DNA from 3 places in the Rossellomorea sp. KS-H15a genome. Region 3 is predicted to be linked to each of the others. Evidence: riboswitches for the same ligand, from Rfam matches in the RefSeq annotation. Region 3 holds a riboswitch; each other region holds the start of a gene.
The links. A riboswitch is a leader RNA that binds a small molecule or an ion and turns the genes downstream of it on or off. The one in region 3 is predicted to bind S-adenosylmethionine.
Positions count from the first base shown of each region.

Region 1 (4,205 bases), 320 kb from region 3:
CCAGACAAATCAGGATGACAACGGTGGTGATCATCACCGTGTTATCGTATCTGTAATATCCGAATCGGATCGCCAGGTCACCGACTCCCCCGCCGCCGACGATGCCGGCCATGGCGGAATAGGCGACTAAACTGATGGTTGTAATCGTGATCGCCTGAATGACGGCAGGCCGTGCTTCCGGTAACAGCACGTCCTTGATGATCATCCATGGACTCGCTCCGACTGAAACCGAGGCTTCGATGACCCCTTTATCAATCTCCCTGAGAGACGTTTCTACCATTCTCGCAAAAAACGGAATGCCCGCTACCGAGAGTGATACCGATGCCGCCGTCGGTCCGATCGTCGTACCGGTCAATAGTTTAGTTAAGGGTAAGAGTGCGACTAATAGAATAATGAATGGAACCGAGCGGACCATGTTCACAATGAATCCAACCACTTTTTTAATCACACTATTTTGTAAAAATAAGCCCTTGTCTGTCACAAAGAGCAGAATCCCAAGGGGCAATCCCACCACAATCGCTACGGCCAGTGAAATCCCCACCATATACACCGTTTCAAAAAAGGCTTTATTCAATTCTGGCAATATAGAAGTCAATGAATCAGGCAGCATCCTCCAGCACCTCCAGGCTTTGCGTCTTGGCCGTGATATAACGGATTGCCGCTTCGATTTCGTCAGCTGATCCGATCAGCTCCATGATGAAGATCCCGAGTGGGACATCCTGAATATATTCGATCTTCCCGTGGAGGATATTCCCCTGCACCTTGTAGCGCTGAAACACCTCTGATACAACGCTCTCCTCGGCAATGGACCCCTTGAATTGAATCTTGATGAGCTTCCCTTTTCTCGATTCCACCAGATGCTGAGGCAGTTCGAATTGGAGAATCGTTTCGATGAACTGCTTCGTCAAAGGCTGTTTCGGTTCGGCAAACAGGTCATACACGGGACCTTCCTCCACGATCTTCCCGTCCTGCATCACGGCCATCCTGTCACAGATTTCCTTCACCACTTCCATTTCGTGGGTGATGAGGACGATGGTCAATCCCAGTTCCTTATTGATTTTTTTTAAAAGCCTCAGGATAGATTTCGTCGTATTTGGATCCAATGCCGACGTCGCTTCGTCGCAAAGTAATACCGATGGGTTGTTGGCAAGTGCCCTCGCAATCCCGACTCTCTGCTTCTGTCCCCCGCTGAGCTGGGCCGGATACGCATCCGCTTTGTCTGAAAGGCCGACCATTTCCAGGAGCTCGACGACCCTTGGTTTGATTTTCACTTTCGGTACATGTGCCGCTTTCAAAGCAAAGGCGAGATTATCAAACACCGTCTTCGATTTGATGAGGTGAAAATGCTGGAAGATCATGCTCGTTTTTTGCCGTGCAAGTCTTAATTGCTTGGATGTGAGCTTCGTGAAATCCTGTCCATCGATGATGATTTCCCCTGATGTCGGTGTTTCTAATAGATTCAGGCAGCGAATGAGTGAGCTCTTCCCCGCTCCGCTGTACCCGACGATCCCGAAGATCTCCCCTTTTTTGATGGTGACAGAGACGTTGTCGACACCGACCACCGTTTGCTTTTTTGTTTTGTACGTTTTTACCAGATTCCGAATCTCGATCAATGTGCACACCCCTTTTTCTCCAATAAAAAATGCCTCTTTCAACTGAAAGAAGCATCGCCTGTTTATCTCGACTTATCTCTCAGAATGAAATCATTCTGCAGGAATTAGCACCGTTCCATTACTGGAGGTTGCCGGACGTCATAGGGCCTGATCCCTCGGTCACTCTGGATAATTGAATGTATGTAATTTTCAAATATTTATCTTATAGAGGATAATACTGGGTATCGAAGGGGAAGTCAAGAGGTGATTTTAGTGGTATTTTTATGTAAGCGTTATCTTTGTTGTCCTGGCAACGAAAGATTTTTGTGTATATAAAAAAAACCGACCCCTCCCATACAGGAAAGGTCAGGCTCTTCCACTCATCTACCGTTTTTTCACCGAATCTCTCTCTATCAGCTCCGTTGTGAGCTTGTAATACGAATCGACCTCTTCCTTCAAGAGCATCTGAAAGATCAGGTGAACGGCAAGCGCACCCGCTTCATATTTCGGCTGCCTCATGGTCGTCAGGGGCGGGGACACGTATTCTGACAGCTGGATATCGTCAAAGCCAATGATGGAAATATCCCCTGGAACGGAAATGTTTTTTTCGTTCAGTGCCTGGAGGCCGCCGATGGCCATTTCATCGTTTGCATAGAAAATGGCCTGTGGGACATCCCGTTGGGCGATCAGCATTTTCGTCGCCTGATAGCCTCCTTCACGGGTGAAGCCCCCGGAGACTTTCCATTTGGATTTATAGTCGATGCCGTGTTTGTCCAGTGCCTCCCGGAAGCCCTGGAATCGAAGTTCGTTGTCATGGGAGTTGTAAGGTCCGCTGATAAACGCGATGTCACGGCTTCCCCTTTCAATCAAATGTTCTGTTGCCACGAACGCTCCGTGCACATTATCGACTTCGATCTGGGTGACGTAATCGCTTTTGATGCTCCTGTCGAGGACCACGATCGGAAAGCCTTCCCTTGCCGACTCCAGGATGGTCTCATCATTGATATTATGGGCAAGGATGATGACGCCATCAACCCTTTTTTCTTTTAAAAACTTCACGGCGGTGGACTGTGCCCCACCGATGGAACTGCAGGCAATCAAATCATATCCGTTCGTGGAGGTCACATCCTGTACGCCCTTGATCAGTTCGGAGTAATAAGGTCCTGATAGATCGCTCAGGATCAAGGCGATGGTATTCGTGCTTGTCCGCTTCAAATCGGAAGCAAGCCCGTTTTTTTGGTAATTCAATTGTTTGGCTGCCGCTAAAACTTTCTGTCGTGTTTCTTCACTGACTTTCTTACTGTTGTTTAATGCATAAGAAGCGGTCGAAACGGCGACTCCAGACAGTTTAGCCACATCTTTGATGGTTGCCATAAGTTCACATCCTATTGCTTCTATAAATGAAGGCATCCTTCTTGACTGATTTCTTCTGTTCATCATACATGAAAGCGCTTCAAGTATTGGGCTATTTTTCTAACAAATATACGATCGCCTCATAGGGACGAAGGGAGTTGATGTCTGACGGTCGTTCACTTGAATCCGAATAGTTGCTGATGAGGATTTCGGTATGAGAATCATCTGCTGCTTCAGGCAAATGGAATTCAGGATTCCCTCCGTAGAAGTTCGCCACTACCAACAAGGTTTGATCGTCCCATTTCCTCGAGTATGCCATGATTTCAGGATGATCCCCCAATAAAAGCTCATACTCTCCATAAACGAGAATATCCAGTCGTTTTCTGAGTGCAATGAGTTTTTTATAATGATAAAAGATGGAGTCCTGATCCTTCAATGCCTGTTCCGCGTTAATTTCGCTAAAGTTCGAGTTCACTTCAATCCAAGGATTTCCCTCGGTAAAACCTCCATGAATATCGTCATTCCATTGAAATGGTGTCCTGGCATTATCCCTGCCCTTCGTCCGGATCGATTTCATGATCTCATGCTCGGGCACGCCTTCCGTTTTCTTTTCTTGAAAATAGTTAATCGTTTCAATGTCACGGTATTGGGTGATATCGTCCCAGTTACTATTCGTCATCCCGATTTCTTCTCCTTGATAGACGAAAGGCGTCCCCTGCATCATGTGAAGAACGGTTGCAAGCATCTTGGCGGATTCTATGCGATATTTCTGGTCGTTCCCCCATCTGGAGACGATACGGGGCTGGTCGTGATTATTCCAGTATAAACTGTTCCACCCCTTCTGAAACAGGGATGTCTGCCACTTGCTCAATACTCTTTTCAATTCCGGGAAATCCAGCTCCTTAAGTGCCCACTTCCCTTCCCCTGCCCGCTCGTCCAGGGACATATGCTGGAAGGTGAACACCATATCAAGTTCATTCCTGCCTTTCCCCGTATATAACTGAGCCGTTTCCGGGGTTGCCGATGGCGTCTCACCGACCGTCACAGTCGGATATTGAGAAAGGACCTTTTCATGCATTTCCTGTAAATACTCATGGAGCTTCGGCCCGTCGGTCAGTACGTTCTCATCGACTTCTTTCCCGATCAGATCGATTACATCCATACGGAAACCGCTGACCCCTTTATCGAGCCAGTAGTTCATCATCTTGTACAATTGTTCCCGCACTTCAGGGTTATGAAGATTGAGATCAGGCTGTTTCT
Region 1 is NZ_CP096886.1:140,666-144,870, forward strand. Features, by position in the region: gene M1J35_RS00600 (methionine ABC transporter permease) at 1-610, opposite strand, end outside; gene M1J35_RS00605 (methionine ABC transporter ATP-binding protein) at 600-1,613, opposite strand; SAM riboswitch class I at 1,683-1,788, opposite strand; gene M1J35_RS00610 (LacI family DNA-binding transcriptional regulator) at 1,977-2,966, opposite strand; gene M1J35_RS00615 (alpha,alpha-phosphotrehalase) at 3,058-4,205, opposite strand, start outside.
Region 1: linked by a shared signal. The riboswitch ahead of M1J35_RS00605 (methionine ABC transporter ATP-binding protein) and the one ahead of M1J35_RS21780 (methionine ABC transporter ATP-binding protein) in region 3 are both predicted to bind S-adenosylmethionine.

Region 2 (4,205 bases), 1.4 Mb from region 3:
TTTTCTTTTGCAGCATGTGCTTGCCGTTTTTAGATACACCCAAACCAATAATGGAAGAGGACGTAACCTGAGTCAGAGGGATCGGCAATCCATACAGAGAGCTCAAGATGACGAGGAAGGCTCCTGTTGAGGAAATGACAATTCCTTCAGCTTTAGAATATTGCGTAATTTTCTTGCCGTTTGTTTCGACTACTTTCTTTCCCAGTAAAACAGCTCCCAGTGCAACAAATGCACCACCAATCAAGATTCCACGTGAAGGTGATATCAGCTCTGCCCCCACCAAAGGACCAACGGCATTGGCAACATTATTCATGCCTGCTGAGAAAGCTTCAAAGAATCCAGCGATGATCAACAGATAAGCAAGCCACTGTTTATCAAAATGATACCCCCGCTTTTCAAGCTGAACTAAACCCAATCCTGCAAGCCATGTTACGAAAAAGGCGATGACAGGGACGATCACCCAGAAAGACATGATCGTAATAAGTGATTTTACATACAGAACCTGATAAGCTACCCCGACTCCTACAACCGCGCCAACCGTTACTTCACTCGTAGATAGCGGAATGCCGATCACATTCGCAAGAAACAATGAAATCGTTGCGGATAACAAAATAATGAGAACGACCTTTATCGACAATAGATTCTGTGGGATGATCCCAGAACTGATTGTCTTTACAACCTCTCCACCACCCAGAACCGCTCCACTCAGGACACCTGCCGCGCATATCCATAGCGCTGTCCGGATGTTCTTTATTGCGCCTGCACCATATGCCACTCCCATTGACGCTGCCGCTCCGCTGGCACCAATGTTCATGGCGAAGAACAAGCTGATCAGAAGGGCCGAGATTTCAAGCAAATCCCGTCACCCTATCTAATGGAGACCGCATTCTGTCTTTCCTTTTCCTTTCCATCTTCCGGAGCGAAGATCATTGACATCAATAGCCGGTGTGGTGCAATGGAAGCAGCCAATGCTCGGATACCCTTGATCGTGAAGGGGGTTATAAGAAAGATTATGCTTATGGGTATAACGCCAGATCTCCTTCCACGTCCAGTGAATCAGCGGACAGATTTTAACGGATTGAAATTTGTCATCTTTATTGATGAATTCAACATGTTGTCTTGTTGGGGATTGTTCCCTCCTTAATCCTGAAATCCATGCGTGCCCCTTGGATAATGTTTCTTTTAACGGGTCAAGCTTCCGAATTTGACAGCATTGGTTTGGTTTGGTTTCCCATAACTTATCCCCATATGCCTCTGCCTGCTCCTTGAGGGTCAACTGAGGCTTTTTCATATGGATGGTCAACTCGGGATACGCCTTCTTCACTTTCTCGATGATTTCATACGTTTCCTTGAAATGAACCCCTGTATCAAGGAATACAATGGTTGCCTGCGGTTTCACCTTGGATATGAGATCGATAAGCACAATGCCTTCTATCCCGAAACTGCACGCATATACAACCTCGTCACCATAATGATCATATGTCCATTTCAGGACGTTAAGCGCTCCTTTATAGACAGGATCCACTTCAAATTCCATGGATGCCTGTTTCCAAGTCTGATACGTTAACATAGTACACCCCATTCCCTGACGCTTATCCAAAGAAAAAGAGGCGGTAACAAAATATAAGGAGTCCCTATATTTTTGCTACGCGCCTCTAGTTTGTCTAGTCAGCTTATTTTATTCGGACTTTCTCATTTTTCTCTAATTGAATGACTTTTCCATCCTGTACGATAATCGTGATTGAACCAAAGCTCATGGTTTCAAGCATGGACTGGATTTTCTCTGCTACCAAGTCAAACTGTACATGCTGGTTCTTCTCTTTTTTCACATGATACCCCCAATTTTCTTCTTATCCAGATCAGAAAAAAACAACTTCCCATTTTGGAAAGTTGTTCAGGTAAGGTTACCTTATCTTCCAAAATGACTTCACATTTTGCTGGAATTAGCACCTTACAATACGTAGGTTGCTGGGCTTCGCAGGGCCAGATCCCTCCACCACTCTGGATAAGAGTTATTCATTTTAATATTCTAAATAATATCACAATTACAGCAGAAGTCAACCCGAGTTTTTCGATCGGATTTATGTCTTTTGTCTTATTTTATTCAAACATCATTCCATACATGTTTATTCGATTGGGGGTGGTTCTACGACAATTTTTCATAAAGCATTGCGCAACTATTCAAGGACCCTAAACGCGACGTTACCCTCAATTACGTTCTTCCCGGCTTGTTTTGTGGCTAAAACCTTAAAATGAAGGAGGTTTTCCTGTTTGTCCGTCAATTCTGCCCGTAATGTCACCACATCATGTAACATGACCATCCCTTTAAATCGTACCGAGTAATCCTGGATAAACCCTTCCTCATAGTGTGGGCTGAAAAGTTTGGACACATTGCCCATCGTCCACATTCCATGAGCGATGATTCCTGGAAGACCCAGCTTCAAGGCTTCATCATCGATGGTGTGTATCGGATTGTAGTCTCCGGAAGCTCCTGCGTATTTGATCAGGTCCATCCTCGTGACCGGAGCGAGTTCAACCGGGGGGAGTGTATCTCCTATTCCGAATGATTGTAGTATTGTCATTTACTCAACCTCTTTCTGACTTCTTCTGTAATAATGACAATCGCCTGGGAAGTGAAGATTCTTTCCCCACGAGAATCTTCCCCGACATCTTCGATGACAAGGAATCCCAGTTTCCCCCCGGTACCTTCCCGTTCATAATAGTTTTTTATTTCCGTATAACATTGAATCGTTTCCCCTACCTTCAAAGGTCTTTCATAATGAAAGGATTGTTCACCGTGAATCAACCCATCATTCGGTAAATGAAAGCCTTCGATCGAACCATAGTCGAATACTCTCGGAAAGGTGGGAGGGGCAATGTTCCCCCCATAAGAGGAGGACTTCCCGGCATCTTCATCCACATAAAAGGGATGGGGATCGCCAATGGCGTCTGCAAATTTCCGAACCGCTCCTCTTTCCACTGCATTTCGGGTGGAAGTAGACCTCTTTCCGATATAGGATTCAAACATATTCTTCACCTCTTTCTTCTTTATTCAGGCTTTCGGCCCTCCAGCAACGTAGAGAACCTGACCATTGACGAATGAAGATTTTTCATCTGCAAAAAAAGCGACGGCATTTGCAATATCTTCAGGAGTCCCGCTTCTTCCAACAGGGATTCCCTGGAGACTTGCTTCCACTAATTGATCGAAAGTGATCCCGATCCGTTTCGCAGTTTCTTTCGTCATATCGGTTTCAATAAAGCCCGGTGCTACAGCATTCGTGGTGATTCCGAATGGACCAAGTTCTATGGCAAGGGTTTTCGTCAAGCCTTGAAGACCTGCTTTAGCCGTTGCGTAGTTTGCCTGCCCGCGATTTCCCAATGCTGAGGTGGATGAAATATTGATGATGCGTCCGTACTTTTGTTTGACCATGTATTGTTGGGCTGCCTTCACTACATTGAATGAACCCTTTAAATGCACATCCATGACCGTCTCCCAATCGTTTTCGGTCATTTTGAATAACAGATTATCCCTGATGACCCCTGCATTATTCACCACAATGTCCAGGGAACCAAAAGATTCATATACTTCCTTCATAGCATTTTCAACTTCCCGGGATTCTACGACATTTGCCACTTTTGTATACAATTCATATTGTTTAAATACCTCACTCGCTTCATTCAACGCATCCTCATTGACGTCGATGATGGCCACCTTGGCCCCTTCTTCAGCCAGTAATCCGGCAATTGCCCTGCCGATCCCTCTGCTTCCACCTGTAACTAAAGCCACTTTTCCTCTGAATCGCTCTCCCATTTCGTCTGCCTCCATTTCTGTTTATACAAATTGCCCAAGTTTCACATGACCTTTTAATAAGTTCCTTGAAATGATCAGTTTTTGAATTTCATCGGTTCCATCATAAATGCGCCATAACCTTGCCTCCCGGTACCATCGTTCGATCGGCAGCTCTCTTGTATAGCCCATACCACCATGGATCTGGAGGACGCGATCTACGACCCGATTCCCCATATTGGATCCATATAGCTTGGCCATCGACGCAACGTGACGATTGTCTTCCCCTTGATCGAGTGTGAATGCTGCATTTAGCACGAGCCAGCGGGCCGCTTCAATTTCCACGGCTGAATCCGCAATCTGCCACTGAATCGCCTGCCGGTCCGCGATAGGTTTTCCAAATGTTTCTCTTTCTTTC
Region 2 is NZ_CP096886.1:2,863,424-2,867,628, forward strand. Features, by position in the region: gene M1J35_RS14550 (sulfate permease) at 1-814, opposite strand, end outside; gene M1J35_RS14555 (phosphoadenylyl-sulfate reductase) at 872-1,570, opposite strand; gene M1J35_RS22850 (YezD family protein) at 1,674-1,829, opposite strand; SAM riboswitch class I at 1,907-2,012, opposite strand; gene M1J35_RS14565 (MaoC/PaaZ C-terminal domain-containing protein) at 2,178-2,582, opposite strand; gene M1J35_RS14570 (MaoC family dehydratase N-terminal domain-containing protein) at 2,579-3,028, opposite strand; gene fabG (3-oxoacyl-ACP reductase FabG) at 3,053-3,811, opposite strand; gene M1J35_RS14580 (acyl-CoA dehydrogenase family protein) at 3,833-4,205, opposite strand, start outside.
Region 2: linked by a shared signal. The riboswitch ahead of M1J35_RS22850 (YezD family protein) and the one ahead of M1J35_RS21780 (methionine ABC transporter ATP-binding protein) in region 3 are both predicted to bind S-adenosylmethionine.

Region 3 (4,205 bases):
AAATAAAATTTATCAGAACTATACTTCCACCGAAGGCCATGATGCAAGGTACACGGATTGCGACGAAGGTGGATGGTGTTAAAGGTGACCCGCGGTGCCAGATTCGTGTATGGATCTGGCACCATTTCTATAAGCAATGAAACAAACCACTTGCACTATTTTTTGTAAACATGAGAAAATATGAGTAGAAAGTGGACATCATCTCTTGTTATCTGAATATACTATCCTAATCTTATTTCTGAAAGATAAGGTGATGATCATGATGGAACTTGACGAAAAGGTAATCATTGTCGAAGGTACAACAGACAAGCGGAAAGTAAGAGACATAATCAAAGAACCGATTGAAATTATTTGCACAAATGGAACGATAAGCATCACCAAAATGGACGAACTCATCGATGAGCTGTTTGAAAGGGATGTATACATCCTCGTCGATGCGGATGATGCAGGGGAGAAGTTACGTAAACAATTCAAGCGTGAATTCCCCGAGGCGGAACACCTTTATATAGACCGGATGTATAAGGAAGTGGCCGCGGCCCCGGAATATCATCTTGCCTCCGTTCTCATTGGTGCCAATATCGATGTGCATAAAGAATATCTTGGAAAAAGGATGATTTAGTTTTGTTGGAGGTAAGCCAGACAGAAGAATTAAACGAATCGATCAGATCCCATGCGTTGGAAGCCGTTTATCTATATACACCGATGTGTGGTACGTGTCAGGTCGCGGGTAAAATGTTGGAAGTGGTCGAGAAACTCCCCCAGTCATTTCATTTTGTGAAGGCGAACCTGAACTATCTGCCCCAATTTGCCGAAGAACAATCCATTGAAAGCGTCCCCTGCCTTCTTTTATTTAAAGATGGACAGGAAATGGAAAGAATCTATGCCTTTCAATCCGTCCCATTCCTATACGAAACCATCAACAAAATCCAAAACATCTAGTGGGGATAAGAGACCTTTATGAAAGGTCTTTTTATTTTGTCTTCACTTCTATTCTTCACCAGCTTTAGAAATAGGAGGAAATTGCCCTCTCAACACATATGAATAAATGATTATTAAAACGAACTAATTTGAGAAGTACATTATTAGTGTTGATTGGAGCGGAAGATGCTCGACTCCTTCGGGAATAGCGGGAAAGTTGAGACCCCGCAGGGCGAAGCACGAGGAGGCTCAACTCACGCCCCGAGGAAAGCGAGCATCTGGAGCGGAAATCAACCAGCACGATGCTGATAAAAAACAGAAAAAGTTTACGAAAGTAGTCATTTTCTTTCTACAAACGAGGACATATTTCTTGGGAAATGTTTCGAATCCCATCATTTTTTGACTGGTCATCACCCAATTTCTTACTGTTCGACAAATAAGATAAACTCATTCAAAACATGTCGAGAATGTCTAAAAGGAAAAAATACCTAAAAGTGGAATTGATACTATATAGAAGTTTCACTGGGAGGGTATTCATGCGAATCTATTTAGAGGAATTAGTAGATCAGTGTCATTCAAGGTATCACTTACGACTCTTGTTTCCGGACAGCCCATTTGTTCTTCAATTTCAATGTGAAAAGGAGCGTTATGCGATCTCCGTTTCAAACAGAGGTTGTGCTGTATTGCGTGATGGTAGCAGGCAATCGCATTTTGATATTAAGGGAAAAGAGAAGGACATGCTATCCCTACTAACAGGAGAAGAGCGATTGTCTCAACTGATTGAAAACGGCATCCTGGAAGTCAGGGGAGGATACCGCCAGCTGTTATTTGTAGAATCCATCCTCTGGCTGACAAGGTCCAGGATGAAGGAACCGGTTCAAGTTTAAAAAACATAAGAAAAAAGAATTGACACATTTCTATTTTCGATGATAGAATCTCTCTTGTAGCAAATTTTCAGAGTCTTTAACAATTCAAAAAAATTAATAAATCGATACTTTACTCTTATTTAGAGAGGTGGAGGGACGTGCCCTATGAAGCCCGGCAACCGTCAATGAAAATTGAAATGGTGCCAATTCACTCAAAGCATTTGCTTTGAAAGATGAGAGAAAGGATAGTCCTATATATGATTATGCCTTTCTGCTTATCGCAGGAAGGCATTTTTTATTGTATACGAAAAGGCTGTGGGGATTGCCCGGTATGTGCAACTGTAATTCTTATTAAAAAGGTCGTTTTACTCAGAAAGAAGGTGGAGACAGCATGATTACCATATCAGATGTGAAAAAAATCTATCAATCAAAATCTGGCCCGATTTCAGCCGTTGATGGCGTCAACATCGACATTGGCCAAGGGGAAATTTTTGGAGTGATTGGCTATAGTGGGGCAGGGAAAAGTACGTTGATCCGGATGCTCAATGGACTTGAAGTTCCCACAAATGGAACCGTGAACGTAAATGGACAGATCGTTTCCAAAGTGAAAGGGAAAGATCTTCGGCAGGCGAGGCAGTCAATAGGGATGATCTTTCAGCATTTCAATCTCCTTTGGTCGCGTACGGTACTTGAAAATATCCAGTTTCCATTAGAAATAGCCGGTGTTTCTAAGAAGGAGAGAGTGCGAAGGGCCAATGAATTATTGGAGCTGGTGGGATTAGATGGAAGAGGAGACGCCTATCCATCCCAGTTGAGCGGTGGACAGAAACAGAGGGTCGGGATTGCGAGATCCCTTGCAAATAATCCCGACGTCCTTCTCTGTGACGAAGCCACCTCTGCTTTAGATCCGCAAACAACAGATTCCATCCTTGATTTATTGGTGGATATTAATAAACGTTTAGGTCTGACCATCGTCCTGATCACCCATGAAATGCACGTGATCAAAAAAATCTGCCATCGTGTGGCAGTCATGGAACAAGGGAAGGTGGTAGAGCTCGGGGATGTTCTTGAGGTGTTCAGAAACCCTAAAGAGCAGGTGACGAAGCGATTTGTGAAAGAAGTATCACAAGTGGAAGAAACAGGGGAAACGATCGATCACCTGTTAGCACAATATCCTGAAGGGAAAGTACTGAAATTCACCTTCGTTGGTGAATCGACTGAGCAACCGCTCATTACCAGCTTGATCCGACGTTTTGACCTGGATGTCAATATCCTTCAAGGACAGATTTCCCAGACGCAAAATGGGGCTTATGGTACGCTGTTCGTCCATCTTGATGGAAACGAAGAGACGATTTCTGCAGCCGTTGCCTTCGCTGAGGAACAGATGGTCAAAGTGGAGGTGATCGGGAGATGATAGAAAATATATTTCCGAATGTAGACTGGGAGAAGATGTGGGAAGCGACTGTTGAAACCCTTTATATGACGGGGATGTCAGTCCTGATTACCTTCGTAATAGGACTGATTCTTGGGATCCTTTTATTTCTTACATCCAAGGAAAATTTATGGGAAAACAAGCTTACTTATACGGTGACCAGTGCAGTGGTCAATGTATTCCGCTCGATTCCGTTCATTATCCTGATTGTATTACTGATTCCATTCACCAAATTTTTATTGGATACCATCCGCGGGGCGAACGCGGCTCTTCCGGCCCTGATCATCGGAGCAGCACCGTTTTACGCACGCATGGTGGAAATTGCATTAAGAGAAGTGAACAAAGGCGTCATTGAAGCAGCGAAAGCGATGGGGGCGAAGACTAGCACGATCATATGGAAAGTGCTTATTCCCGAATCTCTTCCGGCTTTGGTTTCAGGTATCACGGTAACAGCCATCGCCCTGGTGGGTTATACGGCAATGGCTGGTGTCATCGGGGCCGGGGGATTAGGAAACCTCGCTTACCTGGATGGTTTTCAACGGAGCAGGGAGGATGTAACCCTTGCCGCAACCATCATGATTTTACTCGTTGTATTCGCCATTCAAATCATTGGAGACTACTTCACAAATAAATTAGACAAACGATAAGAGGAGAGAAAACAGATGAAAAAATGGTTAGCAGGAATAGTAGCAGCAACAAGTATCTTTGGATTGGCAGCATGCGGGAGTGATTCCGGATCCGGAAGCAGTGACGAGAAGGAATTAGTGGTAGGCGCGTCAAACGTTCCCCACGCGGAAATCCTTGAAAAAGTGAAACCGATTTTGGAAGATAAGGGAATCGACCTGCAAATTGAAACATATCAAGACTATATCCTTCCGAATAAAGACCTGGATAATGGTGATTTGGATGCGAACTATTTCCAAACCGTTCCATACATGGATCTGCAGATGAAAGAGAACGAATATAATTTCGTCAATGCAGGCGGAATT
Region 3 is NZ_CP096886.1:4,231,244-4,235,448, reverse strand. Features, by position in the region: gene M1J35_RS21800 (YusG family protein) at 1-82, shown strand, start outside; gene M1J35_RS21795 (toprim domain-containing protein) at 260-619, shown strand; gene M1J35_RS21790 (thioredoxin family protein) at 622-939, shown strand; gene M1J35_RS21785 (SCP2 sterol-binding domain-containing protein) at 1,455-1,805, shown strand; SAM riboswitch class I at 1,918-2,024, shown strand; gene M1J35_RS21780 (methionine ABC transporter ATP-binding protein) at 2,176-3,198, shown strand; gene M1J35_RS21775 (methionine ABC transporter permease) at 3,195-3,863, shown strand; gene M1J35_RS21770 (MetQ/NlpA family ABC transporter substrate-binding protein) at 3,879-4,205, shown strand, end outside.